2 regions of the Micromonospora jinlongensis genome follow, and region 1 is predicted to be linked to the other one. Evidence: riboswitches for the same ligand, from Rfam matches in the RefSeq annotation. Region 1 holds a riboswitch; the other holds the start of a gene.
The links. A riboswitch is a leader RNA that binds a small molecule or an ion and turns the genes downstream of it on or off. The one in region 1 is predicted to bind S-adenosylmethionine.
Positions count from the first base shown of each region.

Region 2: linked by a shared signal. The riboswitch ahead of HNR22_RS28865 (transporter substrate-binding domain-containing protein) and the one ahead of HNR22_RS16975 (aminotransferase class V-fold PLP-dependent enzyme) in region 1 are both predicted to bind S-adenosylmethionine.

Region 1 is NZ_JACCHK010000001.1:3,821,803-3,837,680, reverse strand. Features, by position in the region: gene HNR22_RS16980 (FUSC family protein) at 1-992, shown strand, start outside; gene HNR22_RS16975 (aminotransferase class V-fold PLP-dependent enzyme) at 1,012-2,262, opposite strand; SAM riboswitch class IV at 2,333-2,453, opposite strand; gene HNR22_RS16970 (PrsW family intramembrane metalloprotease) at 2,477-3,958, shown strand; gene HNR22_RS16965 (hypothetical protein) at 3,980-4,147, opposite strand; gene HNR22_RS16960 (GroES family chaperonin) at 4,241-4,579, opposite strand; gene HNR22_RS16955 (AI-2E family transporter) at 4,740-6,050, shown strand; partial or broken gene HNR22_RS32030 (ATP-dependent DNA helicase) at 6,211-6,906, opposite strand; partial or broken gene HNR22_RS32025 (ATP-dependent DNA helicase) at 7,018-8,415, opposite strand; gene HNR22_RS16945 (DUF402 domain-containing protein) at 8,518-9,024, shown strand; gene sigJ (RNA polymerase sigma factor SigJ) at 9,048-10,010, opposite strand; gene HNR22_RS16935 (PPK2 family polyphosphate kinase) at 10,145-11,086, shown strand; gene HNR22_RS16930 (DUF47 domain-containing protein) at 11,215-11,841, shown strand; gene HNR22_RS16925 (inorganic phosphate transporter) at 11,846-12,853, shown strand; gene HNR22_RS16920 (Gfo/Idh/MocA family protein) at 12,908-13,876, opposite strand; gene HNR22_RS16915 (NUDIX hydrolase) at 14,030-14,863, shown strand; gene pstB (phosphate ABC transporter ATP-binding protein PstB) at 15,020-15,796, opposite strand; gene pstA (phosphate ABC transporter permease PstA) at 15,814-15,878, opposite strand, start outside.
Region 2 is NZ_JACCHK010000001.1:6,401,804-6,417,681, reverse strand. Features, by position in the region: gene HNR22_RS28930 (alpha/beta hydrolase family protein) at 1-165, shown strand, start outside; gene HNR22_RS28925 (hypothetical protein) at 208-378, opposite strand; gene HNR22_RS28920 (hypothetical protein) at 577-1,206, shown strand; gene HNR22_RS28915 (hypothetical protein) at 1,275-1,736, shown strand; gene HNR22_RS28910 (DUF72 domain-containing protein) at 1,761-2,681, opposite strand; gene HNR22_RS28905 (DinB family protein) at 2,835-3,338, shown strand; gene HNR22_RS28900 (glycogen debranching N-terminal domain-containing protein) at 3,369-5,429, opposite strand; gene HNR22_RS28895 (SCP2 sterol-binding domain-containing protein) at 5,432-5,845, opposite strand; gene HNR22_RS28890 (mycothiol transferase) at 5,956-6,465, opposite strand; gene HNR22_RS28885 (2'-5' RNA ligase family protein) at 6,544-7,059, shown strand; gene HNR22_RS28880 (hypothetical protein) at 7,283-7,474, shown strand; gene corA (magnesium/cobalt transporter CorA) at 7,490-8,620, opposite strand; gene HNR22_RS28870 (APC family permease) at 8,790-10,748, shown strand; SAM riboswitch class IV at 10,837-10,948, shown strand; gene HNR22_RS28865 (transporter substrate-binding domain-containing protein) at 11,224-12,123, shown strand; gene HNR22_RS28860 (amino acid ABC transporter permease) at 12,163-12,942, shown strand; gene HNR22_RS28855 (amino acid ABC transporter ATP-binding protein) at 12,939-13,682, shown strand; gene HNR22_RS28850 (Na+/H+ antiporter) at 13,726-15,300, opposite strand; gene HNR22_RS28845 (ATP-binding protein) at 15,415-15,878, opposite strand, start outside.

The DNA of each region.
Region 1 (15,878 bases):
TTGCCGCGTCGGTCGGCCAGCGGTTCCGCCGGACCGTGGAGTTGATCGTCGGGGTAGGGGTCGGGGTTGCCGTCGGCGACCTGCTGATCTACCTGCTCGGCACCGGGGCCTGGCAGCTCGGCCTGGTGGTGACGGTGGCGATCCTGCTCACGATCTTCGCCGGGGCGAGCGTCGCCATCGTCATCCAGGCGGCGGCCACGGCGGTGCTGATCGTCACGCTGAGCCCGTCGACCCAGAACCTGGAGATCCCCCGCTTCGTCGACGCGTTCCTCGGCGGTGGGATCGCGCTGCTGGTCACGGCGGTGCTGCTGCCACTGAACCCGCTCCGGGTGATCAACCGGGCTGCCCGGCCGGCGCTGGACCTGCTCGCCGCCCAACTCGACGCCACCGCCGACGGGCTGCGCAACCGTGACCGCGCCGGCATCCAGCGCGCACTGGACCGGCTGCGCAACAACAAGGAGGAGCTGGCCACCCTGGCCGAGGCGATCGAGGGCGCGAAGGAGACAGCCACCCTCTCCCCGGCCCGTTGGCACCGCCGCGACGAGTTGACCCACTACGCGGAGGCGGCCGACCCGATCGACCGGGCGATGCGCAACAGCGGCACGCTGATCCGCAGGTCAGTCACGCTGATCGAGGACGAGGAGCCGGTGCCCGATCCGATGCCGGACGCGATCAACCACCTCGCCGAGTCGGTCCGGCTGCTCAAACACGAGTTCGCCGCCGGCGAGGAACCGGAGAAGGCCCGCGAGCGGTCGCTGCGGGCCGTCAGCGAGGCCGGGCGAGCGTACGGCGACGGGGTCGGCTTCTCGGGCAGTGTGGTGGTCGCCCAGATCCGGACCACCGCGAGCGACCTGCTGGTGGCCTCCGGAATCGAACAGGAGGAGGCGAACCGGTGGATCCGCACCGCCTTCGGTGAGCAGGAGCGCCCGGTCGGAGAGCCCGCCGAGCCGGGCGAGGCGCCGAGACCACCCACCGCCCCGCCGGTCGGCTGAGCGAGGGCGCGCGGAGGCCTCAGCCCAGCTCGGCGAGCGCGGCGATCAGCCGGTCCACCTGGGCCGCCGTGCTGCCCAGGCCGATGCTGGCACGCAGCGCGGTGGGCGGCAGGTCCCGCCGACCGGTACGCCCCGCCGCCTCGGCGAGCAGCCGCCGGGCCAGCGGGTGAGCGCAGAACAACCCGTCCCGTACGCCGATGTGGTGCTCGGCCGCCAGCCGCGCGGCCACGTCGCTGGACTCCCAGCCGGCGACCACGAACGAGACGATCCCGACGCGGGGCGCGTCCGGGCCGAAGGTGCGCAGCTCCACGACGTTCGGCAGGGCGGCGATGCCGGAGCGCAGTCGAGCCAGCAGCCCCTGCTCGTGGGCGGCCAGTGCGGCCCGGTCGGCGTCGTCGAGCGCCGCACACACGGCTGCCAGCGCCACCGCCCCGAGCAGGTTCGGGGTGCCGCCCTCGTGCCGGGCCGGCCCGGTCGCCCAGGTCACGTCGTGGGTCGCCGGCCCGACGTGGCTGGTGGCACCACCACCGGCCAGGTACGGCGGGGCGTCGTCCAGCCAGTCCGCCCGGCCGATGAGCACACCCGCACCGAACGGCGCGTACAGCTTGTGGCCGGACACGGCCAGGTAGTCGACGTCGAGCGCGAGCAAATCGACCGGGACGTGCGGGGCGAGTTGCGCGGCGTCCAGCACGATCCGGGCGCCGTGCCGGTGTGCCACCCGGGCCAGCTCGGCGACCGGCCACAGCTCACCTGTCACGTTGCTGGCACCGGTCACCGCGACCAGTACCGGCAGCGCCAGGTTGCTGCCCCGGCGCAGCTCGGTGAGGGCGGCGGCGAGGTCGCGTACCGCCGCGTCGGGGTCGGTGGGCACCGGCAGCCGGACCGAGCCGCGTGGCCAGGGCAACAGGTTGGCGTGGTGCTCGGAGGCGTTCGTGACCACCGTCGTGCCGGCCGGCAGGGAGCGCGCCAGCAGGTTGAGCGCGTCGGTCGTGTTGCGGGTGAAGATCACGTGGTCGTCGGCGCGGACGCCGAAGAAGTCACCGACCGTCTGCCGGGCCTGCTCGTAGGCGAGGGTGCAGCGCCGGGACAGCGCTCCCGCGCCACGATGCACGCTCGCGTACCACGGCAGCAGCTCGGCCACCGCGTCGGCGGCGGCCCGCGCGCACGGTGCGCTGGCCGCGTAGTCCAGGTTGATCTCGCCTGGTATGCCGAGAACGTCCAGCGGTCGCGACGAGGCCGGCCGGGCCGCGGCGTCGAGGCGGGTGGGCAGCGAGGGGACAAGGGTGACGGACACGCCGGAACCTCCGGGGTCAGGGACCCCGGGTGCGGCATCGGGACGGGGTCCGCGCTTGCCCAGCACACCGATCGGGCTGGGCCCGGTCATCACCCGGGGCACCCCACCGCGAACTCGACGAGGGTTGCCGGCCAGCAAGCCGGGGCTTGACGCTGGCGCTCGTGACCTGCCGGCAGCATAGCGGCTGCCGATGCGACCGGACCAGCCGGCGGCAGATCGCTACGCTGACCGCATGGCCGACACCCCGCCCGGTTCACCCCTGCCGTCGTCGCCCGCGCCAGCGGCCCCGTCCGTCGGCGAGGCACCCCGGATGCCGCTGCGCCGACTGGGCTGGCGGCGGTTCCTGGCGCTGGCCGGGGTGGTGCTGCTCATCGCCGCCTGTGCGGTGTTCATGGTCTTCACGCTCGGCCAGTCGCTCGGCGTGCAGGCCCTGCTGATCGGGGTGGCCGCCGCCATCCTGCCGGTGCCGGTGCTGGTCGCCTGCTTCCTCTGGCTGGACCGGTACGAACCGGAGCCGTTGAAATATCTGATCTTCTGCTTCGCCTGGGGAGCGTTCGTCTCCACCGCCGCCTCGCTCACCGTAAACGACTTCGCGGCCAACCGCTTCGAGGACTGGGGTCTGCCCGACGCGCTCACCGGGGTGCTGGTGGCACCGTTCATCGAGGAGCTGACCAAGGCGCTCGGCCCGATCCTGCTGCTGGTGTTCCGCCGCCGCGAGTGGTCCGGGATCACCGACGGCCTGGTCTACTGCGGGCTGTCCGCGGTCGGCTTCGCCATGGTGGAGAACATCCTCTACCTGGGCGGGCTGGGCTACGCGTCCGGTGTCGACCGGTACGGCCCGGCCACCGGCATCCAGCAGGTCATCGCGATCTTCATCCTGAGGATCCTGCTGTTCGGGTTCGCCCACCCGCTCTTCACCTCGATGACCGGTGTGGGGCTGGGCATCGCGGCGCGGACGGCCGACCGGCGGGTCCGGGTGCTCGCCCCGATCGGCGGCCTGCTGCTGGCGATGATGTTGCACGGCACGTGGAACCTGCTGCCCACGCTGACCCAGGCCACCGGCCAGGCGTTGATCATGCTGTACGGCTTCCTGGGCCTGATGGTGCCGGTGTTCTTCGGGATGGTGGGGCTGGCGGTGTGGCTGCGCGCCTGGGAGGGGCGGCTCACCGAGCGGACCCTGCCGGACTACGTACGCGCCGGCTGGCTGAGCCCGCCAGAGGTGGCCGCGCTGAGCAGCCTCGGCCGGCGGCACGCGGCCCGCAGGTGGGCCCGGCGGGTCGCTGGTGACGCCGGGGTGCGCGCCATGCGCGGCTACCAGTCCGCGGCCACCCGTCTGGCCCTGCTGCGCGACGGCACCCTGCGCGGCCTGGACCGCAAGCCCGCCGACCAGGACCGGAGCGCGCGAGAGGAGCGGGAGCTGCTGGACGCGATCACCGCGTACCGGTCGTTCTTCGTCGGCCGGGACCCGCAGGCCCCGACCGGGGTCTGGGACGGCAGCCGCTACCACCTGCGCTTCCCGGACGGTACGCAGCGCCCGGTGGACGCGCCGGACGAGCCGGTGGTGCCGATTCCGGTGGTGCTGGCCCCTGCCGCGCCTCCGGTGGGCTACGCCCCGTCCGGCTGGCCCGCTGCCCTGCGACCGCCCGCGCCCTGGCCGCCGCATCACCCCTGACGGCCGGTGCCCCGGCCCAGCTCAGGTCATCAGGGTGGTGAGGAAGTCACCGAAACCCTGGAACATCGCGATCAGGGCTGCCCCGATCGCCTTGAACATCTGCGCGGCGCCGTCCGGCCGGAAGGCCACGAAGTAGATCAGGAACGCGACGCTGCCCCAGGTCAACAACTTCTTAACGAATACCGGCATCGTCCCTCCCCAGGGCCACGGTCGCCGGATGGCTTCCCGTCGTGCGGCCGGGCAAACGGCGCGCGGCGGGGCGTGGTGGCCCGGGGAGGTGCGTCAGAGGTAGAGGCCGGTGGGGTCGTTCTCGATCCGCTCGGCGGCCACGGCGTGCACGTCCCGCTCGCGCAGCAGCACGTACCCACGGCCGTGCAGCTCGACCTCGGAGCGGTCGTCCGGGTCGAAGAGCACCCGGTCGCCGGAGACGATGGCGCGGACGTTCGGGCCCACTCCCACGGCGGTGGCCCAGGCGAGGCGTTTGCCGACCTGGGCGGTCGCCGGGATGACGATGCCGGCGGTGGAGCGACGTTCGCCCTCGCTGCCCTCCATCCGCACCAGCACCCGGTCGTGCAGCAGGCGGATCGGCAGGCCGGCGTCGAGATCGTTGTCGACGGTCACGCCGCAGACGCTACCGTGTGGCCGACGGCCGGCTGCCGGTGGTTACGCCGGTGGTGGCGGGGGCAATGTGTGGCGGAACTGCCCTACGGTGTCGGCAACGGACGTATGCTGTCCGACCTGTCGCCGTGGGCGGACCGATTTCTTCTGCCAGGAGGTGCGCTTGAGCCGCTTCGAGCGGGTACGCGGGCGGCTGCGCCGCGCCTACCAGTCACGACAGGATTCGGCGCCTGCCGACGAGGGCAGCACGAGCGAGGAGTTGAGCGGCGTGTCGGACGCCGCCCGGGTGGCGTCGCCGGCCGTACCGGGGCCGCCCGCACCGCCGAGCGCCTCGGTGTTCGGCGCGGAACCTCCGGTGGACCTGCACAGCTCAACCTCCAGCCGGGATGACGCTGACGTCCCGCACGGGCTGCGGATCGCCGCCGCGTGGTGCTGGCGCCTGATCGTGATCGGTGTGGTGGCCTGGGCCCTGCTCCGGGTCGTCGGCACGATCAAGATCGTGATCATCCCGCTGGCCATCGCTCTGCTGCTCTCCGCGCTGCTCGCGCCGGCGGTGGGCTGGCTGTTGCGGGCCCGACTGCCCCGGTCGCTGGCGACGGCGGTGGTTCTGGTCGGCGGCCTGGCCGCGGTGATCGGCACGCTGACGCTGGTGGTCAACGAGTTCATCCGCGGTGTGCCGGAGCTGAGCGAGAAGTCCTCGGAGGGCGTCCGGCAGATCCAGGACTGGCTGAAGACGGGCCCGCTGCACCTGTCCGACGGCCAACTCGACCGCTACATCGACGAGGCGCAGGCCTGGATCAACGACAACACCTCGAAGTTCACCAGCGGTGCGCTGAGCACGGCCGCGACGCTGGCGGAGGTGCTGACCGGCACGCTGCTGGTGCTCTTCGCGACGTTCTTCTTCCTGCGTGACGGCAACCGGATCTGGCGTTTCCTGGTCCGGCTGCTGCCGGTGGCCGCCAGGTGGAAGGTCGACGACGCTGGCCGCGCCTCCTGGCACACGCTCGGCGCCTACGTCCGTGCGACAGTGCTGGTCGCCTTCATCGACGCGGTCGGCATCGGCATCTTCCTGGTCATCTTCGACGTTCCGTTCGCCTTCCCACTGGCCGCGCTGGTCTTCCTCGGCGCGTTCATCCCGATCGTCGGTGCGGCGCTCTCCGGTGGCGTGGCGGTGTTGGTGGCGCTGGTCGACAGCGGCCCGGTCACCGCGTTGATCATCCTGGGGGCGGTGATCGGTGTTCAGCAGATCGAGGGGCACGTGCTCCAGCCGCTGATCATGGGCCGGGCGGTCGCTCTCCACCCGCTCGCCGTGATCATCGGTATCGCCGCCGGTGTCGTACTCGCCGGCATCACCGGCGCCCTGGTCTCCGTGCCGCTCATCGCGGTGCTGAACACCGCGGTCCGCCGGCTCGCCGCCCGAAGGGTCCCGGACACCCCACCCGACGCCGTGGTGGTCGCCTCCCAGGCCCCCTGACCTCCCAGGCCCCTGACCTCCCGGGCCGCTGGCGTCAAGATCACGCACGATCGTGGAAACAGTGGCCTCCCCGCTCGGGGAGGCCACTGTTTCCCTGTTGTAGCGCGATCTTGGCGGCGCGACAGCGGCGCGCGGGGCGGGGCGTCGCGGCGCGTTGGGTTCAGGACTTGGCGAGGCGTTCCAGGGCGCCGCGGGCCACCTCGGGGCGGGTCGTGTACCAGAAAGGCGGCAGCGAGCGGCGCAGGAACGGCCCGTAGCCCCGGGCCGTCTCCAGCCGGGAGTCGAGCACCGCGACCACGCCCCGGTCGCCGGTCGCCCGGATCAGCCGGCCCACACCCTGGGCCAGCCGGACCGCCGCGATCGGCACGCTGACGGCGGAGAAGCCGGAACCACCACCGGCGTCCACAGCCGCCGCGCGGGCGGCGGCCAGCGGCTCGTCCGGACGGGGGAAGGGCAGCCGATCGATGACGACGAGCTGACAGGCGTCACCCGGCACGTCCACCCCCTGCCACAGCGACATCACCCCGAACAGGCAGCTCGCGCGCTCCTCCCGGAACCGGCGGACCAGCAGCGGCAGGGCCTCCTCGCCCTGGAGCAGCACCGGAAGGTCGGTCCGCGCCCGCAGCAGCTCCGCGGCCTGCTGCGCGGCCCGCCGGGAGGAGAAGAGCCCGAGAGTACGACCACCGAGTGCCTCGACCAGCCCGAGCAACTCCTCCCCGGCGGCCTCGGGGAGCCCGGAGACGCTGGGGCGGGGCAGATGCGCGGCGACGTACAGGATGCCCTGCCGGGCGTAGTCGAACGGCGACCCGACGTCGAGGGACCGCCACCCGGGACCCTCGGTGGCCGGTACGACGGCGCCGGCGGTGACATCTCCAGCGAGGCGACGGCCCGGCGCCTCGGCGGCCGGACGGCCCGGGCCGGTGCGGGCGGCCATCGCGGCCGCGGCGGGAGTCGGCGGGGCGGGCGGCGGCGCGTCCAGCCCGAGGGCGCGGGCCACCGTGTCGAACCGGCCGCCCAGCGCCAGGGTCGCCGAGGTGGCGACGACTGTGCGTTCGTCGTACAGGTGGGTGGCGAGGGTGCCGGCCACCGAGAGCGGCGCGACCACCAGCGCACGACGGCTGCCGCTGTCGTTCTTCTCCACCCAGGCCACGTCGTGGTCGGCCTCCTCCAGCAGCCGCTGCGCGGTGGTGGAAAGCTCGTCCAGTGCGGCCTTGGCCTGCTGCTTGCGGACCGGGTCGGGGTCGTCGGCCTTGATGTCGCCGATCGCGTCCAGGGCGGAGCGGGTTGCCGCGTCGAGCAGCGTGCACGCCTCCCGAAGAGGCGTCGGCAGCCCGGCGGTGAGCCGCCCGGCCGGCGCCTCGGCCAGCCCGACCGCGAGGGCGTCACCGGCAGCGGTGAGTGCCTCGGCGGTCTCCGGCCGCAGCAGCGTACGGGCCCGTCGGGTGGTCCGGTCGATCAGCTCCGGCACCAGCTCCGCCTGGGCCGCGGAGGAGACGCGGTCGGCCAGCTCGTGCGCCTCGTCGACGATGAGCAGCTTGTGCGGTGGCACGATGTGCCGGTCGGCGAGCATGTCGACCGCGAGCAGGCTGTGGTTGGTCACCACGATGTCGGCCTCGCGGGCACGGGCCCGGGACGCCTCGGCGAAGCACTCCTGCCCGAACGGGCAGCGGGTCGCGCCGACGCACTCGCGGGCCGGCATCGACACCAGCCGCCAGGCCTGGTCGTCGACGCCCGGGTCCAGCTCGTCGCGGTCGCCCGTGGCGGTCTTCTCGGCCCAGTCACGCAGCCGCTCGATCTGCTTGCCCAGCCGGCCCGCCTCACCGAGCCACTTCGTCCCGCCGCCGGGGCGGGCCGCCGGGGCGTCGAAGAGGGTGTCCTCCGGCTCCTCCTCGGTGGAGTTGTCCAGTCGGGCGAGGCAGAGGTAGTGGTGGCGACCCTTGAGCACCGCGAAGGTGGGCCGACGGCCGAGCACCGGCTCGACCGCGTCGGCGAGTCGGGGCAGGTCGTGGTCGACCAGCTGGGACTGCAACGCCAGGGTGGCGGTGGAGACCACCACCGGGCCGTCCACGGTGAGCGCCGGCGCGAGGTAGGCCAGTGACTTGCCGGTGCCGGTGCCGGCCTGCACGAGCAGATGCTCGCCGCCGGCCACGCACTCCTCGATCGCTTCGGTCATCTGCTGCTGGCCGGGGCGTTCCGCGCCACCGGGCACCGCGCCGACCGCCGCCGCCAGCAGCTCTGTGCCGCTGGGCCGGGCACCCCTCCGGCGGCCCTTGGCGCGGGCCGACGGGGTGGCGGAACCGGTGGCGGTGCGGGGCGGAGTCACCGTGCGACGGTACCCGTCGTCGCCGACACCGGCCGCGCCCATCCGGCGCGTGGCGAGATGCCGGTACGGCCGGTCGGTCCGGGCCATGCCGTCCGGTTACCGCCGCGCTACGACGCGTGGGCAGTATCGGTTAGGGTGCGAATCATGCCGAGCGACATGGTCCGAGTGATCTACCGCAAGTACGACGGCAGCGCCCACCGCGACTACCCGGCCCGCCGGCTCACCGAGGACGATCTCGGCATCTGGCTCGGCGTGCCCGAGGGCACCGCGTCGGTCTACCACGGCCGGCCATCGGTGGAGAAGATCCCGTTCGTGCTGCTGGTGCCACATCGCGCCTGGTGGACGGCCATGTTCAACCCGCCGCCCCGCACCAGCGAGGTCTACTGCGACATCACCACCCCGGCCCACTGGGAATCCGACGACGTCGTGCACATCATCGACCTGGACCTCGACGTGGTCCGGCGTCGAGCCACCGGCCTGGTGGAGCTGCTCGACGAGGACGAGTTCGCGGAGCACCGGGCCCGGTTCGGTTACCCGGACGACGTGGTGGCCGAGGCCGAAGCCGCAGCCCAGCGGCTGCTCGGGTCACTCGGCGACGGCACCGAGCCGTTCGCCACCGCGTACCGCAAGTGGTTGGCCCTCGTGGTCTGAGGCCGCACGCCCGGTCGGTCGGCTCACCAGCGCGGCGGCCAGGTGTCGTCGTCGCCCAACGGCGCCAGGCCGGTCAGTTTCTCCGGGTTGAGCTGGTTGTAGATGGCGGTGATCCGCCCCTGGTCCACGGCGAACGCGGTGACCAGTCGGATCGGCCGCCCGTCGCTGTGCGCCGTCTCCATCTGTAGGCCGAGCGCGCCGTCGACCAGCACCGGTCGGGACCGTACGCGGTCGGCGTACCGGCCGGCGCGGCCGAACAGGCCGAGCGTGAAGCGACCCACCGCCGCCGCGCCGAGCACCGGCTGCCGGGCCGCGGGGAAGTGCCCGCCGGAGTCGCCGACGAAGACGACGTCCGGCGCGAGCACCCGGAGCAGCTGGTCCAGCTCGCCGGACTCGGTGGCGGCGACGAACGCTTCGAGCACCCGGCGCTGCTCGGCCAGGTCGGCGGTGTGCCGGGGGACGTCCGAGGAGGTGATCGCCCGCCGTGCGCGGGAGGCGAGCTGGCGGGCGGCCACCTCGGTGGTGCCGAGCGCGTCGGCGACCCGGGCGAACGGCACCGCGAACACGTCGTGCAGCACGAGGGCGACCCGCTGCTCCGGCGCGAGCCGTTCCAGCACCACCAGCAACGCCGCGCCGACCTGGTCGGTGCGGACCGCCCGTTCCGCCGGGTCCGTCGCGTACGCGTCCGACGACGGGCCGCCCAACGCGCTCACCACAGGTTCCGGCAGCCACTGCCCGGGGTACGCCTCCCGCCGCACCCGGGCCGAACGGAGCACGTCCAGGCAGATCCGGGCGCAGGTGGTGGTCAGCCACGCGGACAGTTCACGGATCTCGGCGCGGGCCGTCGGGTCGGCGAGCGCCCCGGCGTAGCGCAGCCAGGTCTCCTGCACCGCGTCCTCCGCCTCGCTGCGGCTGCCCAGCATCCGGTGGGCCACCACGAGCAGCCGGCCCCGCTCGGCCTCGAACTCCGTCGCCAGGTCCCGCACGACCCACCACCCTCCCGGTCGGCACCGTCCTGGCGTACATCCTCCCGTCGACCGCACGCGCTGGCAGCCCCGCCCGTCATCCGAGGGGTGGCCCTCGGCGGGCGGATGGCCTGCGGGTGGGCGATGATCCGTGGATGAGCGCACCCCAGCAAGGGCAGATCGTGGCACCGGTCGGTGGCTCCGTGCGGGAGCTGCTGCGGGTCACCGCACCGGTGGATCTCGGCGGGATCGATCCCCGTGCCACGCCCGGCCTGCCGGAGACTGTCGGTCGCGGTGAACGCCGTAAGGCCTGGGCGCGGGAGCAGGTGGAGCTGGTCGGCGGAGAGCTGGGCCGGCAGCAGGAGATGCTCTTCGCGATGGCCAAGACCGGGTCGGAGCGGCCCGCGCACCGGGTGCTGCTGGTGCTCCAGGCCATGGACTGCGGTGGCAAGGACGGCACGATCAAGCGGGTGGCCGGTGCGATGAACCCGCTGGGTCTGCACATCCGCTCGTTCGGGCCGCCAACCCGGAAGGAGTTGCGGCACGACTTCCTCTGGCGCATCCGGCGGGAGCTGCCGCCGCCGGGTTACGTGGGGATGTTCAACCGCTCGCACTACGAGGACGTGTTGATCGCCCGGGTCGGTGCGCTGGTGCCGGAGGCGACCTGGCGGGCCCGCTACGACGCGATCAACTCGTTCGAGCGGGAGCTGACCGAGGGCGGCATCACCGTGGTCAAGGTGATGCTGCACATCTCGTACGAGGAGCAGGGCAACCGCCTGCTGGAACGGCTCACCGACCCGCAGAAGCACTGGAAGTACAACCCCTCCGACATCGACTCCCGGGGGCACTGGGAGGACTACCAGGCCGCGTACGCCGAGGCCCTCAGCCGGTGCACGACGGACGCCGCGCCCTGGTTCGTGGTGCCGGCGGACCGTAAGTGGTACCGGGACTGGGCGGTGGCCCATCTGCTGCGTGAGACGTTCGACACGCTTGATCTGGGGTATCCGGCTGCCGATTTCGACGTGGCTCAGGAGCGGGAACGCTTGCTTGCTGGGGGACCGGGTGCGCGTGGGACGGCCGAGATGAACAGCAGGTGAACGAGCGGTGAATGAGGCTTGGCCAGGGGTGGGCCGGCGAATTCACGGTTCTGTCGGCTCCTAGCATTCACCGAGCGGACGTTCTTCGGGCGCCGCCACCCTTCCACCGACGCGACGAGGTCTGTGCTGTGAAGTTTTCCTTCCGCCCCACCGAGGGCGCCTTCTACGAGCTCTTCACCAGGGCCGCGCAGAACCTGGTCCGGGGCACCGCGCTGCTCAACGAGCTGGCCCTGCCCGGTGTCGACGTGCAGTCCGTGAGCGAGCGGCTGACCGAGGTCGAGCACGACAGCGACCAGATCACCCACGACCTGTACAAGAAGATCAACTCGACCTTCATCACGCCGTTCGACCGGGAGGACATCTACCGACTCGGCTCGCTGCTCGACGACGTGATGGACCACCTCGAGGCCGTCGGTGACCTGCTCTACCTGTACGGGCTGACCGAGCTGCCGGCGCTGCCCCGTGAGCTGCACGAGATGGTGAACGTGCTCGACCAGCAGGCCAAGCTGACCGCCGACGCGATGCCCCGGCTGAAGTCGATGAAGGATCTTGAGGACTACTGGATCGAGTGCAACCGGCTGGAGAACGAGGGCGACCGGATCAACCGGCAGCTGCTCGTCCGCCTCTTCTCCGGCGAGTACGACGCGTTGACGGTGCTGAAGATGAAGGAGGTCGCCGACGAGCTGGAGGCCGCCTGCGACGCCTTCGAGCACGTGGCGAACACCGTCGAGACCATCGCCGTCAAGGAGTCCTGAGCCGGTGTCCCCTGAACTCATCGCCGTGCTGGCGGTGATCGCGGTGGCCCTGGCGTTCGACTACACCAACGGCTTCCACGACGCCGCCAACGCGATCGCAACAAGCGTCTCCACCCGGGCGCTGACACCCCGGATCGCTCTCGGGCTCGCCGCGGTCGGCAACTTCGTCGGCGCGCACTTCGGCGCCGGTGTGGCCAAGACCGTCGGCGACGGGCTGGTCACCCTCCCGACCGGGGTGAACAGCCTCGGTGTGGTCTTCGCCGGGGTGCTCGGGGCGATCGCCTGGAACCTGATCACCTGGTACTTCGGTCTGCCCTCGTCCTCCTCGCACGCGCTCTTCGGCGGTCTGGTCGGCGCGACCCTGCTGTCCACCGGCGGCATCGTGCAGTGGGGCAACATCGGCGAGAAGGTGCTGCTGCCGATGGTGCTGTCGCCGATCGTCGGCCTCACCCTCGGTTACCTGCTGATGCTGGCCATCCTCTGGCTGTTCCGGAAGGGGCAGCCGGGCAAGCTCAACCGGGGCTTCCGCTGGGCGCAGACCGCCTCGGCCGCCGCCATGTCGGTCGGCCACGGCATGCAGGACGCCGCCAAGACCATGGGCATCGTGGTGCTGGCGCTCTACACCGGCGGTTTCCAGGAGAGCAAGACGCACATCCCGGGGTGGGTGTTCTGGACCTCGGCAACGATGCTGGCCCTCGGCACGTACGCCGGTGGTTGGCGGATCATCCGGACCCTCGGTCGCAAGATCATCGACCTGGGGCCGCCGGAGGGCTTCGCCGCCGAGACGGTCGCCAGCGCGGTGCTCTACTTCAACGCCCTGGTGTTGAAGGCCCCGATCTCCACCACCCACACGATCACCTCGGCGATCATGGGTGTCGGCGCGACCAAGCGACTCTCCGCGGTCCGCTGGAACGTCGCCGGCAACATCGTGCTCGCCTGGATCATCACGTTCCCGGCCGCAGCGCTGATCGCCTGCGTCACCTACCTGCTGGTCCGGCCGCTCTTCGGCTGACCCGGCCCCGGGCCCCTTGTCGACGCCTCATGCGTCAACAAGGGGCCCGTTCCGTCAGACGTAGCGCACGCCGATCTGCTCGCGGACCATGTCCAGCAGCGCCATCACCTCGAGGGTCGTGGAATGCGGCACCACCGGGCTCTCGGTCAGGCCGGCGGCCAGGCAGCGCTGCACCTCGATCGCCTCGTACTGGTAGCCGTTGCCGGATCCGTCGGCGACGATCGTCTCCGGCTCCGCGCCAGCCCGGTGCAGGGTCACGGAACCCGGACGGAAGAACGGCTCCGGCAGGTCGATCCGCCCAGTCGTGCCGGTGATCGAGGCGGTCTGCCCACTCAACCCGACCATGCCGCAGCTCAGGGTGGCCAGTGCTCCGGTGTCGTAGCCGAACAGCATGCCGGTGTTCTCGTCCGTCCCCTCCGGGCCGAGCTGCGCCCAGGAGCGGATGTGCTGCGGCACGCCCAGCAGCAGGTGGGCCAGGCTGATCGGGTAGATCCCCAGGTCGAGCAGGGCGCCCCCGCCCAGCGCCGCGTTGCGCATCCGGTGCTCCGGCGGGAACGGCCCGGCCACCCCGAAGTCGGCCCGGACGCCGGTCACCGTGCCGATCGCCCCGTCCGCGATCAGCTCGACCACGCGCAGGATCATCGGATTCAGCCGCATCCACATGGCCTCCATCAGGAAGACCCCGGAGGCGCGGGCGGTGTCCACCAGCTCGGTGCTGGTGGCCAGGTCGAGGGTGAACGGCTTCTCCAACAGCACCGCGCGCCCGGCGGTCAGGCAGGTCATCGCCGCCTCGTAGTGCGCGGAGTGCGGCGTCGCCACGTAGATCGCGTCGATCTCCGGGTCGGCGGCCAGCTCCACCCAGGAGCCGTAGGCGCGCTTCGCGCCATAGGTGTCGGCGAAGCGCTGCGCGCTCTCCGCGGCACGGGAGCCGACCGCGACCAGCTCGGCGTCCGGCACCAGCCGGAGGTCTTCGGCGAAACGGCTGGCGATGTGGCCGGTGGCCAGGATGCCCCAACGAGTCATGTCGGGCACGCTAGCCCAGCCAGGTGAACCACCCGGTGCCCGGCCGCCGACCAGCTCATCCGTCGGGACCTCGGTGCGCTCCGGGCCGCCCCGCCGGCCTGCCCGCACCCCGCGCGAGCCAGCGCCGGTTCGCCGGGGAACTAGGCTCGCGGCATGACGATCGACAGCGACGGTTTCGCCGCCCCGGCCGCCCTGGTCGAGCACGCCCGCCGGTTCCAGGCCGAGGGTGGCACCCCGGTGACGCCGCGGGTCGCGGCCACCGTGCTGCTGCTGCGTCCGACCGACGACGACTTCGAGGTGTACGTCATCCGCCGGGTTGCCGCCATGACCTTCGGCGGGATGTACGCCTTCCCCGGCGGCGGGGTGGACCGCTCCGACTCCGAGGCGCACCTGGACTGGGCCGGGCCGGCGCCCACCGAGTGGGCCGGGCGGCTCGGGGTGACCCCGGACGCCGCCCAGGCGGTGGTCTGTGCCGCCGCCCGGGAGGTCTTCGAGGAGGCGGGCGTGCTGCTCGCCGGCCCGGACCGGGCGACAGTGGTGGGCGACGTCAGCGGCGACGACTGGGAGGCCGCCCGGCAGGACCTGGAGGGGCGCCGGCTGGGCTTCGCCGCGCTGCTCGCCGAGCGTCAACTCACCCTGCGATCGGACCTGCTGTTGCCGTGGAGCCGGTGGATCACCCCGGAGTTCGAGCCGCGCCGCTTCGACACGTACTTCTTCGTCGCCCTGCTGCCGGCGGGGCAGCGGACCCGCGACGTCTCCGGCGAGGCCGACCACACCCTGTGGATCCGGCCGGCGGACGCGCTGGCCCGGGCCCAGGCCGGGGAACTGACCATGCTGCCGCCGACCATGGTCACGCTGGCGCAGGTGGCGGCGGCCGGCGACCTGGCCGGAGTGGCGCGAGCGGCGGCCGAACGGGACGCGGCCACCCCGATCACGCCGCGCCTGGACCTGCCCCCGAACGGCGAACCCCGCTTCGTCCTGGGCTGACCCGGAGTTGCCGCGCTGCCCGCCTCTCGACGTGCGCGGTCCGGTCCCGGTCCCGGTCCCGCCAAGATCGCGCTCGAACGTGGAAGTAGTGGCCTCCGTTTCCGGCGAGACCACTACATCCTTGATCGAGCGCGATCTTGGGTAGGGGTATGCGGCTCAGCCGAAGCGCCCGGTGATGTAGTCCTCGGTCTTCTTCACGCTCGGGTTGCTGAAGATCTTCTGGGTGTTGTCGTACTCGATCAGCCGGCCCGGGTCGCCGGTCTTCTCGATCGAGAAGAAGGCGGTCCGGTCCGACACCCGCGCGGCCTGCTGCATGTTGTGCGTCACGATGATGATCGTGAACTTGTCCTTGAGCTGGAACATCAGGTCCTCGATCGCCAGGGTGGAGATCGGGTCCAAGGCCGAGCACGGCTCGTCCATCAGGACGACCTGCGGCTCGACCGCGATCGTCCGGGCGATGCAGAGCCGCTGCTGCTGACCGCCGGAGAGGCCCGCGCCGGGCTTGCCCAGCCGGTCCTTGACCTCGTCCCACAGGTTCGCCGAGCGCAGCGCCTTCTCGGCCGTGTCCTCCAGGATCGACTTCTTGCGGACCCCGTTGAGCTTCAGCCCGGCCACCACGTTCTCGAAGATGCTCATGGTGGGGAACGGGTTCGGCCGCTGGAAGACCATGCCGATCGTGCGCCGGACCGCTGTGACGTCCACGTCCCGGTCGTAGATGTCCTGGTCGTCGATGGTCAGGCTGCCCTCGACCCGGGCACCCGGCAGCACCTCGTGCATGCGGTTGATCGACCGCAGGAACGTGGACTTGCCGCAACCGGACGGCCCGATGAGGGCGGTGACCGTCTTCGGCTCGACGGTCAGGTTGATGTTCTCGATGGCCTTGAACCCGCCGTAGTACGCGGTGACGTTCGAGGCTGAGACGCGCTTGGCCATGGTGGTACCTCCGGGGTTCATCGGCTGAGCCGGTTGCGACGGGCCAGCAGCTTCGCCGCGATCGTCAGGATGAGCACGAGGG
Region 2 (15,878 bases), 2.6 Mb from region 1:
ACCGTGGACAACCTCTGCGGGAAGCTCGTCACGGCCCCGGTGACCCGGGAGCGCTACACAGTGGCACAGGCCGGCGCGCCGCTGGACCACTTCACCTGGGTTCGCGCGGGCGCACCGCTGGCGCGTCGGGTCGCCGAGTTCGCCAGCGACCTGCCGCCACGCTGAGTCGTACCGGCCGGTCGCGGTGCGACGGCCCGGCCGGCCGACTCACTCGTCCTGCTCCAGCGGCACCAACTCGTCGTCGCGCTCCACCTGGATCGCCGCGTGATCCTTGCGCGGCGCGACCTCCGCGGTGTTCTTGTGCGGGTCGTTGTCCGGGTGCATGAGCACAGCGTCTGTCTTGGGGGTCTTCTCCCGGCTCTCGTCCGGCTGCGACATCGCGTTCCCCTCTCGTCGGCGTCGCTTGCGGATCTACCCACCACCGCGCAAACGACTCCTGCTTGCGGCGATACGGTCCACCGACGCCCGCAACGTCCCCTGACTGCCCGGTACGGAGTGGATCGGCCCGCACGGGGCGGGGTTAGCCGCCCGACCGGCGGGTAAGCCGCAGCGCCCGACACGGCGGAAGGGGATCACATGTCCGAACGGCATACCGCACTGCGCTCGATGCACGATCTGGGCCTCGCGGCCTGGTTTGGCGGCTCCCTCATGGGTGCCTTCGGCGTCAACGGCGCAGCGGCGAAAATCAGCGACTCGACCCAGCGACTCCCGGTCGCCTCGGCGGGATGGTCCAGGTGGACCCCCGTCAACGCGGCGGCCATCGGCGCACACCTGGCCGGCGCGGTGGGCGAACTGGTGACGGAGAGCCCACGGGTGGCGGCCCAGTCCGGCGTCGCCCGGACGAGCGTCATCAAGACCGCGTTGACGATCGGCGCGCTGGCGGTCACCGGCTACAGCCGGTTGCTCGGCATGCGGTTGGAGAAGGCGGGCGGCCCGTCGGTGAGCGGCGCCACCGAACCGAACCACCAGACTCCGGCCAGCGTTGCCTCCTCGCAGCGGCAGATGAAGCTGCTCCAGTGGGCCATTCCGGCACTGACCGGCACCCTGGTGGTGGTCACCGCGTACATGAGCGAGCAGCAGAAGCCCGGGCAGGTGTTCCGGGGGATGCTCGGCCGAGGCGGCGGGATGAAGAGCGCCTCGAAGACCATGATCAAGATGGCCGGGATGAGCAACGGCAAACGGCCGATGGCGATGGCCGGACGCTGAACGTCGGGCCGGCCGGCGTCCCGCCGCCACCTCGACGGCGGGGCGCTGGCTGGCCCTACGCAGGCTCATTGACGCGTCGCGCAGGTCAGGTGGCGACGACGGTGGGCGGGGACGGCACACCATCCGCCGGTAGCGGCGGACCGACGAGCGGGGTGGCCATGGCGGCGTACGAGGCACGCAGCGGCGACAACGACCGGCAGGAGCCGGAGGCGTCGCAGCCGTGGGGCACCAGCGACGGCTTCGACGCCGACGCGCCCTGGGGCACGGATGAGGATTCACCGATGGACGAGGGCAGCGAGGAGACCGCGGTGCCCGAGGGACGGCGCGGAGAGCGACGCGCGGGTGCCCCGGCAGGGCCGTCGGACCCAGCGGGACGGCACGGCTTCGGCTCGGTGGAGCCGACCCGCACGACGATGGCCGGTCCGGGCGCCCCACCCGACCCGGCGCCCAGCGGCCGGACCTTCCCCGACGACGCGGACATCGGTGAGTCGACGCAGGACGCGTTCCGCGCCCGGGGCCGGCGCTCCTGACCCGACCGCCGGCCTTACCAGCCGTCAACCGGTGGACGACGTCGCCCGGGCCGGGACGGCCTGATCGGCGATCATCGTCTCGGCGAGCAGTTGCGCCAGCCGGGTGGCGTCGCGTTGGGACTGCCCGGCGCAGCAGTTGTTGAACAGCACGTGCAGGTCGTCGGCCTCGGTGGCCAGCTCGGCCAGCAGACCGGCCCAGTGCCGAAGCTCGTCCTCGGCGTACGCGTACCGGAACTTCTCCTGCTTGTCTCCGTCCCGCCAGGCCTCGCTGTGGCCGTGGAACCGGACAATCGCCGGCTCCGCCGTCGTGGTGAGGATCGGTGGCACCGACGACGGATGCCCCTGCGGCATGTCGACGCAGACCAGGGACAGGTCGTGCGCGCGCAGCAGGTCCAGGGTGTCCGCCGCGGCCGGTCCGTCGAACCAGGACCGGTGCCGCAACTCCACGCCGACCCGCCACGGCCGACAGCGCTGCGCCAGCTCGACGATCCGGCGTTCGGCCGCGACGCCGCGGGCCAGCCACGGTGGGAACTGCAACAGCACCACACCCAACTTGCCGGCCGCCGCGATCGGGTCGAGGGCCGCGCGAAACCGGGCCCATAACTCGTCGTACGCCTCCGGCGGCAGGTCCCGGCGGCGAATCCGACTCGGGCCGCCCGCCGGGCGCAGGTCCCGGGGCAGCGCGGCGACCGGCGTCGGATGGCCGGTGAAGAGGCTGAACGCCTTGACGTCGAAGGTGAAGTCGTCCGGGGTGGCGTCGACCCAGCCCTGGGTGGTCTCCGGCACCGGGACTGCGTAGTAGGAGGTGTCCACCTCGACCAGAGGGAACCGGCCGGCGTAGAAGCCCAGTCGACGGGCCGGTGTGTTGGCCGAGCGCGGGTACCACCCGGAGCGCAGCAGCGACTGGTCCGCCCAGGACGACGTGCCCACCTTGATTACACCCATGTCATTCAGTGGACGGCCACCGGCGCGGATCGGCAACCGCTGGCGGGTCACGCGTCGTCCCGGTGTCGCGCCCCGGAAGTGTCGGTACCTCGTCCTACGGTGACACCGGATGAGATTTCGGGTGTCGAGCGCACAGCGACGAAGGGTGGCGGCATGACCAGCACGGAGCAGCTCACCGGTGAGCGGGCCGACCTGTTGCAGAGTCTGCGCAGGCATCGCGGTTTCCTCCTGCAGACCGTCGACGGGCTCACCGACGAGCAGGCGGCCACCCGCCCCACGGTCAGCGCGCTCAGCCTCGGTGGCCTCGTCAAGCACGTTGCCGGCATCGAGCACCGCTGGATGCTCTTCGCCGTGGGCGGCGCGGAGGCGATGGAGCGCGAGGCCGTCGACTGGGTCGGTCAGTTCCGGATGGAGCCGGGCGAGACCCTGACCGGGCTCGTCGAGCGGTTCCAGGAGGTAGCTGCCCAGACCGACGAGCTGGTCGCCACCCTCGACCTGGACACGGCGCACCCGCTGCCGCAGGCGCCGTGGTTCGAGCCGGGTGCGAGGTGGACGGTTCGTCGGGTGCTGCTGCACCTGATCGCCGAGACGTCCCAGCACGCCGGGCACGCCGACATCCTGCGGGAGTCGATCGACGGCGCCAGGACCATGGGCTGACCGAGGCGCTCACCGAAGACCGCGCGGGTCTCAGTGCTCCCGAGGGCGGGCCCTGTGCGCGGTGCTCCGGTCCCTCGCGTAGGCGTCGGAGTGACCCCATCGACCGGGGATGTCCAGCAGGTCCAACCGACCGAAGCCGGCCGGCACGGCCGGGTTCACCAGCAGGTTGTCGCCGGTGGGGCGCAACCCCAGCATGGTGCTCAGCAGCATCAGCAGCGCACCCGACGACCACGCCTGCGGGCGCCCGGCCGCCGGCAACTGGACGGGATACTTCGTCAGCCGGCGCTCGTGGCCCGCGATCATCTCCGGCACCGCCCCACCGAGGGTCTGCGCCATGTCGAAGATGGCGGCCGCGATGGTGGCTGCCTGGGTGTCGAAGCCGTAGCGGCGCAGCCCGGCGGCGATCAGGGCGTTGTCCGCCGGCCACACGGCGCCCAGATGCGAGCCCACCGGGTTGTACGACCGCTGCCCGGTGGCGAAGGTGCGCACCCCCCAGCCGCCGAACAACCGCGACCCGACCACGTGCTCGGCGACCGCCTCGGCGCGGTCGTGCGGGACGATCCCGCTCCACAGCAGATGCCCGATGTTGGATGACAGCGCGTCGACCGGCTCGCCGTACGGGTCGAGGGCCAACGCGTAATACTGCTGGTGCGGCAGCCAGAAGTCCCGGTTGAAGCGCTCCTTCAGCGCCGCGGCTTCCCGCTCCAGACGGTCGGCGTACGCGGGGTCACCCCAGAACTCCCGGGCCAGCCGGGCACCGCGCCTCTTCGCGTCGTAGACGTAGCCCTGCACCTCGCAGGTGGCGCGGGGAAAGGCGGGTTGCCGACCGTTGGCGTCGGTGATCGAATTCGGGGAGTCCTTCCAGACCTGGTTGATCGCGCCGTACCGCTCGTTGCGACGCTGGTAGCGCACGTAGCCGTCCCCGGTCAGGTCGCCGTACTCGTCGATCCAGTCCAACGCCATCCGGGCCGGGTGGCGCAGCTCGCGGACCAGGTCCGCGTCACCGGACCAGCGCTCGTACTCGTCGAGCAGGACGACGAAGAGCGGGGTGGTGTCCGCCGAGCCGTAGTACAGCGCGTTCGCCCGGTCGCCGAACGCGCCGGACTCGCCGTAGCGCAGATGGGCCAGGATCTTGCCCGGCTCCTCGTCGATGTCGTCGTCGAGCTGACCGCCCTGCATGAGCGCCAGCATCCGCAGCGTCGCGGGGGCCAGTTCGGGGGTGAACGCCATCGTCTGCAGGCTGGTGATGATGCTGTGCCGTCCGCACAACCACATCGTCCACGGCAGACCGGCGACGGGCACCCGATCGTCGTACGACAACGGCCTGTACCGCAGCGCCGCCAGGTCGGCCAGGCTGCCCCGGTACATCTCCTCCAGCCCGCGGCGCTCGGCCATCAGCTGCGGCGCCCGGTCCATCCAGCCCGCCAGGTCCTCGCGCATCCCGGTCCGCACGGCCCACTGGTGCGACTTGAGGTGGGCGCGCATGTCCTGGCCGTCCTCGCCGCCCATGGTCATGGCGACGTGCAGGTCCGTCTCCCACTTCCCGTCGGCGTCGATCCGGATCCGGAACGTCATTCCCCCCTCGTCCACCTCGACGGGAAGGGTGCTTCGCACGGTGGTCTGGCGGACGAACCGGTCCCGCTGATAGCGCAGCACGAGCTGTTTGTTCGCCGAGTCCGCGGTGGCCTCGACGGTCCGCTGCCGGAGCCCGAGCTCAGCGATGTCGGAGAAGTCGCTGCCCATCTCCATCCGTACGGTGAACTCGGCGGGCTGCGCCGAGTGGTTCAGCACGGTGATCTTCTCGTGGAAACAGTCGTGGACCGACCGGTGCCGGATGATCGAGACGTCGGTGTCGACGTAGTGACTCGCCGCGCCGGGCACCAGGAAGAACCGGGTCTCGAAGTACGTCATGTCGTCGCGGGAGAGCGCGTTGATCCGCTCGCCGTCGATCCTGAGCACCCAGTGGGAGAGGAAGCGGGTGTCGAACGCGAAGAGACCGACCGGCTGCTGCGGGTCGACCTCCATGTCGCCCTGAGCGTCGCTGTTGGCGAACACGGTGCCGGCGACCACGTGGAGCAGTTCCTGCCTCACTGTCACGCCTCCCGGATGGCCACCGTGTCGGGCCCCGGTGCCCGGCGCGCCAACGCGGCCCGACCGAGTTCCCGCGGATGGCGGGCGCCGGCCGGTCCCGGCAAGATTCGCCGCAGCAGCATCAACAGTTGGATGTTGCCCTGCACGGTCAGCTCGTTGCGCAGCAGAGCCGCGCCGGGATGCAGCTCACCGTTGACCATCTGGTCGACGACCGTCCGGTCCGCGCGGACCACCAGTTCGGCGTCGTCGGCCGAGCGGGTCACGGTGACGCGCTGGTCGGAGATCGTCAGATACCAGTGTTCGGTGCAGCCGTCGGCGCGTACGTCCAGCCGCAGTGTGCCCGCTGTGGTTTCCGGCAGGTCGGGGCGCCGACCGGCGTCCAACTGTCGCAGGTACTGCTCCGCCGTCGTACGCATCGGGTTCCCCTCCCACGGTTCTCCGCAGGATCACCGGCGCCGGGGTGACGCCGGTTCACCCGGATCGGGTGAGGGCCATCGTGGGCTGCCCTGGGCCCGGCGGACCCCGGTCAGCCGGCCTCGATCAGGCCGCGTACGTAGGCGGCCTGGCCCACGTGTTGCAGGTCGTCCTCGGCGACGCTGACCAGACGGACGCCGAGGGTGACCGGCGGGTCCCACGCTTCGTCGACCACCCGGTCCAGGTCCGCCGGGCGCAGGCCGGCCACAAACGATCCGGTACGCGACGCGACCGCCTCGTAGTAGTCGATCAGCGCCTGTGCGCTCTCCGGTCGCACTGCGGCGACCTGCGCGGGCGAGTGTCCGTAGCCGGTGTTGTCGGGGTCGGCGGTGAGGCCGAACCGGCCTGCCCAGTCGCCGCTCACCCAGATCTGCTCGGCGTCGAGCAGGTCGGCGACGTGATGGTCCTGCACGCGGGTGAGGTGCCAGACCAGCCAACCGATCGAGTTGGTGCCCGGTCTGGGCTCGTGGCGCAGTTGCTCCGGGCTGAGCCCGTCGACCGCCGCGCGGACGAGCTCGGGCAGCCGGTCGTACGTCTCGGTCAGCAGGTCACTCACGTCCACCGGGCACGCCTCCTGGTCGGTTTCGCACCAGGTACCGCCGGAGACGGGCGCTCAAACCTCGGCCGCTACGGTGATCGAATGGTCGCGGCGTTGGAGTTGTATCTGGACCCGGACGCCACCCGCCGGATCCGGGTGCTGTGGGACGCGCTGGAGGCCGAGGGCGTGCAGAGCATGCGATCGCTGCTGGAGCAGCGCCACCGACCGCACGTCTCCCTCGCGGTGGCGCCCCGCTTCGATCCGGAGCAGGTCGCCGAGGCGCTGCGCGGGACAGTGGTCGCGGCCCCGCTGCGCCTCGACTTCCAACACGCCGGCCAGTTCGTCGGTCGGGTGCTCTGGCTCGGCCCGGCGCCCACCCCGGAGCTGCTGGCCCATCAGCGCCTGGTGTCCGACCGGCTCACCGCCGCCGGCATCCCGCTGGCCGAGCACTACCAGCCGGGTCGCTGGGTGCCGCACTGCACGCTCTCCATGCGGGTGCCGAACGCGCTGATGGCCGCCGCGGTGCGGCGCTGTCTGGAGGTGTTGCCGCTGCCCGCGACCGTGGTCGGCGCAGCGCTCACCGACCACGCGCGCGGCATCGCCCACCCACTGCCCTGAGCACTGCCCAGGGGTCTGCCCCTGCGGCGCGGGAGGCGCCCACAAAATGTCCGGTTTGGCGGGCGACAGTCGGGAAACTGAAAACAAGCGGTGGTAACGCGGCCCGACGTGGGATGGTTCGACATGGATGCCGTACCGGTGGTGACCTGCCTGAGCGCGGGTGGCCCGGCCGGTGGCGCGGGCGCACCCCGTGCCGCCGAGGCGGCTTCGACGAGGAGAGGCAGTGCCTATGCAGGCTCAGCGCAGGCCACCGCGCGGGGAGCGGAGCCAGACCCGGGACGACCGGACCGGGGGCGGAATGACCGGGGCGGCCACGCCACTGACGATCTGGGCCGCCGCCGTGCTGCTCGGCCGGATCAGTGCCGGCGACGACGACGTCGAGGACGAACGGCACATCCTGCGCGGCATCGAGTGATCCCGGCCGCGCGGCTCACAACCAGCCGCGCCGCTTGAAGATCAGGTAAAGGGTGCCGCAGACCAGCAGCATCAGCAACAACGCGAACAGGTAGCCGAAGTGCCAGTTCAACTCCGGCATGTGGACGAAGTTCATCCCGTACACGGTGCCGATGAGCGTGGGAGCGAACAGGATCGCCGCCCAGGACGAGACCTTCTTCAGCTCCTCGTTCTGGGCGTAGCTGGCCGCGGTGAGGCTGCGCATCTCCTCGTTCTGCTGCTGCGAGACGAGCGTGGCGTTGACGGTGAGGATGTTCTGCAACAGGTGCCGGAACCCGTCCACCCGCTCCACGACCTGGGTCAGGTGGTCGGTCACGTCGCGCAGGTAGCGGCGCAGCTCCTCGTCCTCGCTGCCGCTGCCGGCGCCGTCGGCCAGCGCGTCGAGCACCGTGAGCAGGGGGCGGGCGGCCCGCTGGAACTGGATGACCTCGCGGCTGAGGCCGTAGATGCGCCGGCTCGCGTTCGGGTCACCACCGAACACCTCGGTCTCGATCTCGTCGATGTCGTTCTCCAGCCCGGCCACCACCGGCGCGTACCCGTCGACGACCTGGTCGAGGATCGCGTACAGCACCGCCTCCGGGCCCCGGGCGAGCATCTGCGCCTCGGTCTCCAACCGCCGCCGCACCGCGGCCAGATCCGGTGCCTCGCCGTGGCGGACGGTGACCACGAAGCCCGGCCCGATGAACAGGTGCAGCTCGGAGAACTCGACCTCCTCGCGCAGGTCTTCGTAGCGGGCGGCACGCAGCACCACGAACAGGGTCTCCCCGTACCGTTCGAGCTTGGGTCGCTGGTGGGCGTTGATCGCGTCCTCGACCGCCAGGTCGTGTAACCGGAACTCCCGGGCCAGCGAGGTGATCTGCTCGATGTCGGGCCGGTACAGGCCGATCCAGGCCATCGCGCCGTCCTGCTCCTGCAGGCAGCGGTACGTCTCGGCGAGGCCGGACGGCGAGGCGAACCGGTGCCCTCGGATGTAGACGGCGCTGTCCACCAGGCCGCTGGGGGGCGGATTGGGCGACTCCGTGGACGGCGGCACGCCGACCCTGGTCTCGTACTCGTCGAGTTGGCGACCGAAGCCACCACCCGGGCGGAAGCGACGGCCACCGACCATGCCCTGTCCCCTCCCCCGGCGACGCCCGGCACGGCGCACGCCCGCCGACCCGGGGGCGCTGTTTCCCCCCTGCCCCGGGCCCGAAACCCGCCGCCGCGCCGGCTGGGTTCCGCGCACCGGCGGACGGGCGCGGCACGGCGGGCGGATACTCACGGTGACCATGGGCGGGATGACGGGGGACGCGCCGGTGGAGGTCGACAGACGCGCGGGCCGGCTGCGCAGGTGGCTGCTCGGCACCGGCTCGGAGCAGCCCGTGCAGCACCCGGGGCCGCATGGGCGACCGCCGGAGCACCGGCACCACCCGTGGTGGAAGGTGATGTGCCTGACCGGCGTCGACTACTTCTCGACGCTCGGCTACCAGCCGGGCATCGCGGCTCTGGCCGCCGGGGCGCTCTCGCCGGTGGCAACCCTGGTGCTGGTGCTGGTGACACTGCTGGGTGCGCTGCCGGTCTACCGGCGGGTGGCGGTGGAGAGCCCACACGGTGAGGGTTCCATCGCGATGCTCGTACGCCTGCTGAGCTACTGGCCGGGCAAGTTGCTGGTGCTGGTGCTGCTCGGTTTCGCGGCCACCGACTTCATCATCACCATCACCCTCTCGGCGGCCGACGCGACAGCGCACATCGACGAGAACCCGTTCTGGCCCAGCGGGCTCAAGGGACACGAGGTGCTGGTCACGCTGGTGCTCGTGTCGCTGCTGGGCGCGGTGTTCCTCAAGGGATTCACCGAGGCCATCGGGATCGCCGTCGTCCTCGTCGCGCTCTACCTGGGGCTGAACGCGGTGGTGATCGTCGACTCGCTGTGGCGGGTGGTGACGCACCCGAGCGCCGTCGAGGACTGGACCACCACGCTGAGCACCGGGCACGGCGATCCCTGGATGGTGGTCGGGCTGTCGTTGCTGGTCTTCCCGAAACTGGCGTTGGGGCTGTCCGGTTTCGAGACCGGGGTGGCAGTCATGCCGAGCGTACGAGGCGACCCGCAGGACTCCGAGGCGCGCCCGCTGGGCCGGATCCGCGGCGCGCGCCGGCTGCTCACCACCGCCGCGGTGATCATGAGCGTCTTTTTGATCACCAGCAGCGTGACGACCACCGTCCTGATCCCGCCGGAGGCCTTCCAGCCGGGCGGCCCGGCGAACGGCCGGGCGCTGGCCTACCTGGCGCACGAGCAGCTCGGGGAGGTGTTCGGCACCGTCTACGACCTGTCCACCATCGGGATCCTCTGGTTCGCGGGGGCCTCGGCGATGGCCGGTCTGCTCAACCTCGTACCCCGGTATCTGCCGCGCTACGGCATGGCACCGACCTGGGCGCGGGCGGTCCGGCCGCTGGTGCTGGTCTTCACCGCGGTGGCGTTCCTGATCACGGTCCTCTTCGAGGCCAGCGTGGACGCGCAGGGCGGCGCGTACGCCACCGGGGTCCTGGTGTTGATCACGTCGGCGGCGACGGCGGTGACCCTCGCGGCGCGACGGCGACGGCAGCGCGGCCGCACCATCGCGTTCGGAACCATCGCGGTGATCTTCATCTACACCACAGCGGCGAACGTGGTGGAACGCCCCGACGGCGTCAAGATCGCGGTCTGCTTCATCAGCGCGATCATCGTGGTCTCGGTGCTCTCCCGGTTGTCCCGGGCCTACGAGCTACGGGTCAACCAGGTCGAGCTGGACCCGGTCGCGACCAGGATGATCGACGAGCGCGCCGGGCGGCGGATCCGCCTCATCGCGCACGAACCCGACCACGGGGACGTGGCGGAGTACCGCGCCAAGCTGGCACAGACCATGGCGGACAACGACTTCCCCGACGACAGCGACGTCATCTTCGTCGAAGTGCACGTCACCGACCCCTCGGACTTCGAAACCGAGTTGCTGGTCCGCGGCAGCATGGCGGACCACCGCTTCCCGGTGCTCAGACTGGCCAGCTCCTCGGTGCCCACCGCGCTCGCCGCCCTGCTGCTGGAGATCCGCGACCGGAGCCGGCGACGCCCACACATCTACTTCGAGTGGAGCGAGGGCAGCCCGGGCCGCAACATCCTGCGCTACCTGGCGTTCGGGCAGGGTGCGATCGCCTCGGTCACCCGGGAGATCCTGCGCCGCCAGGAGCCCGACCCGCGCCGCCGGCCGCACGTACACGCCGGCTGACCTGCGGGGCGGGGCACCTCGTCGCGCACGGTGAGCGTGGTCATAACGACTGGACGACCCACCGGTGCCTGCTGCTAGCCTCGGCCCAGGTCATGAGCGCCAGCGCGAAGCCCCGGCTCGCTGGCCGGCAACCCTCCTCCGCGGTGGGGTGCCCCGGGTGAAGACCAGGCACCGGCACGACGTCGGTGCAAGCGTGGCCTGGCACCCAGGTCAGCACAGACCCGGGAGAACCATGCGCATCCTCAGCACCGCCCCACCGACCGACGTCGCGGAACTCCGCGCCGGTTGGCCCTCGCCGGCACTGACCCGGCGACGGCACGTGGACATGATGCGAATGTGCAGCGCCGCCTGTCGCGGCACCACGCACTAGCGCAGCACTTCTCCCGAACCCTCTCCCTCACCGGTACGCCCATCGGGCGCACCGTCGGCGACGCACACCCGTGCGTGCCGAGACACGACCCTCTCGGAGACACCCGTGCGACTTCTTCCTGCCCTGACCCGTGCCGCCGCCCTCGGCGCGGCCACCATCCTGGCCGCCACCGCCCTCACCGCCTGCGGCGGCGACAGCTCGTCCGACGCCACCGCCAACCCGTACGGCCTGGCCCAGCCGGGCGTGCTGCGGGCCGGCACCCTGACCGACGCCCCGCCGAACGTCTTCCTCAAGGACGGAAAGTTCACCGGCTTCGACAACGACCTGTTGACCGCGGTGGCCGGCAAGCTCGGCCTCACTGTGGAGTTCGTCGGCACCGACTTCTCCGCGTTGCTCTCCCAGGTCAACAACCGCAAGTTCGACGTCGGCAGCTCCTCGATCACCATCACCGAGGCGCGGAAGAAGACCGTCGACTTCGGCAACGGCTACGACTTCGGTTACTTCGGCCTGGACGTCCCGGCCGGCTCCCCGATCACCGGCTTCGACCAGCTCGCCGGCAAGCGGGTCGTGGTGGTGCAGGGCACCGTCCAGGACGACTACGCCACCGGCAAGCAGCTCGACCCGGTGCGGGTGCCGGACTACAACGGCGCGATCAACCAGCTCAAGGCCGGCACCGCCGACGCGTGGATCGCCCCCGCCGAGATCGGCGAGAAGTCGGCCGCCGACAGCAACGGCAAGATCACCGTGGCGGCCAAGCAGCTCAGCCCGGCACCGACCGCGTACGCCGTCGCCAAGGGCAGCGACAAGCTGCGCGAGGCGCTGAACAAGGGCCTCGACGAGGTCATCGCGGACGGCACCTGGAGCCGGTTGCAGGCGCAGTACTACCCGGGCCGGCCGATCCCGGCGGACTTCACGCCGGGCAGCGGCACGGTGACGGCACCGTCCGCGTCCGTCGCGCCGTCCGCGTCCGTCGCGCCGTCGGCGTCCGCGTCGGCCGCGTCCTGAACCGGTGACGAGCGAGCAGGGCGGTAGGAGAGGCGACCGATGGATCCGTTGAGCACCCTGTGGGAAACCTTCTTCGACTGGGACGCGATGGGCGAGGCGCTGCCCGAGATGCTGACCGTCGGGCTGCCCAACACGCTGATCCTGGCGGTCTCCGCCGCCCTGCTCGGCTCGGTGCTGGGCCTGCTGCTGGCCGTCGCCGGGATCTCCCGCAGCCGGTGGCTGCGCTGGCCGGCGCGGGTCTACACCGACGTGTTTCGTGGGCTGCCGGCCGCGGCGACGATCCTGCTGATCGGCGTCGGGCTGGCCCCGCTGGGCATGCAGGTCTGGGGACCGGACCCCTACCCGCTGGGGATCCTGGCGCTGTCACTCATCGCCGCCGCGTACATCGGGGAGATCTTCCGCTCCGGCATCCAGTCGGTGGAGGCCGCCCAGCTGGAGGGTGCCCGCGCCCTCGGCTTCTCCTGGTCCGACTCGATGCGGCTGGTGATCATCCCGCAGGGCATCCGGCGGGTGCTGCCGGCCTGGGTCAACCAGCTCATCGCGCTGATCAAGGACTCCAGCCTGGTCTACTTCCTCGGCCTGGTGGCCAGCCAGCGGGAGCTGTTCCGGATCGGGCAGGACTACGCGGCCACCACCGGCAACGAGTCCGCGCTGCTGCTGGCAGGGCTCTTCTACCTGGCGCTGACCGTTCCGCTGACGCACGTCGTCAACTGGATCGACCGACGGCTGCGCAACGGTCGGCCGGCCGCCGCGCCGACAGACGAGGACGACGACGACACCACCCCGGCGTACGCCCCGACCGAAGGAGACCGGCGATGAGCACCGACACGACCACCTCGGTCAGCCTCGACGTCCGCGACGTGCACCTCGCCTTCGGGCCGAACCGGGTGCTGCGCGGCGTCGACCTCACGGTGCCGCGCGGAGCCACGGCCTGCGTGATCGGCCCGTCGGGGTCGGGCAAGTCCACCCTGCTGCGCACCATCAACCGGCTGATCGAGCCGGACCGTGGCGACGTGCTGCTGGACGGGCGCAGCGTGCTGGGCGACGACCCGGACGCGCTGCGGCAGCGGGTCGGCATGGTGTTCCAGCAGTTCAACCTCTTCCCGCACATGAGCGTGCTGCGCAACGTCACCCTCGCGCTGCGTCGGCTCCGCAAGCTCGGCGAGGACGAGGCGGAGTCCGTGGCACGGGCCCAGTTGGAGCTGGTGGGGTTGGCCGGCAAGGCCAACTCCCGACCCGCGCAGCTCTCCGGCGGTCAGCAGCAGCGGGTCGCGATCGCCCGGGCGCTGGCGCTGCGGCCCGAGGTGATGCTCTTCGACGAGGCCACCTCCGCGCTCGACCCGGAGCTGGTCAAGGGCGTCCTCGCGGTGATGGCCGACCTGTCCGCCGCCGGCATGACCATGGTGGTGGTCACCCACGAGATGGGCTTCGCCCGGCAGGTCGCCGACACCGTGGCCTTCATGGACCGGGGCGTGGTGCTGGAGGCCGGTCCGCCCGGGCAGGTCTTCGAACGGGCCGAGCATCCTCGGCTGCGCCGGTTCCTCGCCCAGGTGCTCTGAGCCCCGCCGTGCTCTGAGCCCGCCGGGAGCGGGTCGCAGGTGTTCACTCGTTGGGCCCGCGGCCCAGCAGCCGGATCTCCTCGTTGTCCAGCGCGGCCTGGAGCTCCTGAAGCACGAGATCGTCGATCTCCCGGTTGTCCCGCAGTCGGGTGACCTCCCGACGCTTGTGGGCGAGGACGCCGAGGCGCAGCCGGCGTTCCAGCCGGCGCTCCTCAGCCGTGCTCCCGCCGCTCTCGTTGAGGTCCGCCAGATGCCGCTGGTACTCGGCTTCCAACCTCTGCACCGCCTCCTGCCGGGCGCCGATCTCGGCGGCGACCCGGGGAAGAGCGGCCAGGCCCACCTCCGCGGCCCGCCGCCGGGCGTTGCGGGTCTCGTCGACGCGTTCCGGGTCGCCGGCCAGCCGGGCCCAGCGCACCACCAGCGGCAGGGTGGTGCCCTGAATGAGCATGATCAGCACGATCACCAGCGCGGTGACGAAGATGATCAGGTCTCGTTCGACCACCGGTCGACCGGAGACCGTCATCGTCGGGACGGCCAGGGCCGCGGCGAGCGACACCGCACCCCGGAAACCGGCCCAGCCGGCAACTGTTCCCACCCGCCAGCTCGACGGCCCCTGGCTCGGGTCGAGGATCCGGCGGCGCCGCAACTTCGCGACCTGCGCGGTCAGGTAGACGAATGCCAGGCGGGTGCCGACGACTGCCAGGGTGACCATCACCACGATCAGTAGAGCCCGCTGGGACGAGGTGCTGGTGATGCCCCGGACCGCGCGGGGAATCTGCGTGCCGAGCAGGACGAACAGACCGCCGTTGATCAGGAACGTGGACAGGTCCCAGAACGCGTACGCCAGCACCCGGGACCGGGCGCGGATCACCCGGGGGCCGGCATAGGCCAGCACGAGACCGGCGACCACCACTGCCAGCACACCGCTGGCGTGCACCGAGTCGGCGAGCAGGAAGGCGCCGAACGGTGTCAGCACGCTGAGCGCGCCCTCGCGCAGCGGATCGTCGAGCCGTTTGCGGATCAGCACCACGGCGGCCCCCACCAGCAGACCGGCGACCACGCCACCGACGCTGGCGCCGACGAACTCCTCACCGATGCCCAACACGCCCGGCTCCGCGCTCTGGCTGAGCAGACCCACGGCCACGGCGAAGACCACCAGCGCGGTGCCGTCGTTGATCAGGCTCTCCGCGTGCAGGGTGGTGAGGAGCTTGCGGGGCAGCCGTTTGGCGAGGCCGGTGACCGCCGCCGCGTCGGTCGGGGCGAGGACCGCGCCGAGCACCCAGGCGGCGGCGGGGTTCACCCCGAACGCCTGCGCGGTCAACGACACCGTGACCATGGTGAGCACCACCAGGACCACGGCGAGCAGCCCGATCACCGGAAGGTTGGCCCGGATCTCGCGCAGGCTGATGGTGAGGCTCTCCCGGTACAGGATCGCCGGCAGGAAGATCAGCAGCACCAGGTCGGGTTCGAGGGTCACCTCGGACAGCGGCGGCGTCAGACCGAGCAGGACCCCGAAAGCGATGAGCAGGACCGGCGGGGCGACCCGGTACCGACCGCCGAGGGTGGTGCCGATAAGGACGGTCGCGCCCAGCACCACGATCAGGACGAGCACCTGCACGGCGTACCCCCCTGATCGACGGCCGACGGTGGACGCGCCGGTGGTTCCATCTGACCGCACCCGCCGCCAGGTTCCGACGCGAATCGGCAAGTCGCCGCCGGCAACGGGCGGCGGTCAGGGCGCAGGGGTGGCGGCGCGGGCCCGGGCGGTGACCGCGCGGGCGGCGCGGCGGTGCGCGGCCGCTTCCTCGTCGCGGCCCAGCGCGTCGGCCAGGGCGGCGAGGTGCCCGGCCACCGGGCCGACGGTGAGCACCCCACTGCCGGCGGCCAGTTCATCCGCCGCCGGGAGCAGCTCGACGTAGACCCGCTCCATCGTGACCCGGTCTCCGAGGGCGTGCGCCGCCCGGCCGACGAGGCAGAGTCGCACCTCCCGCAGCAGATCGTGCGGCCCGTCCGGAAGAGTCCGCAGGGCCGCCGCGGCCGCGTTCCGGTCACCGTCGGCGAGCAGCAGCAACGGCCGAACCCACGGCTCGTGCGGACCCCAGTCCAGATCCGCCCAGCCCGCACCGACCGGCCCGGGGATCGGCTGGTCCGGACCGTCCGGACCGGGGTGCGGCCGGTCACCGCCGACGGCCTCGG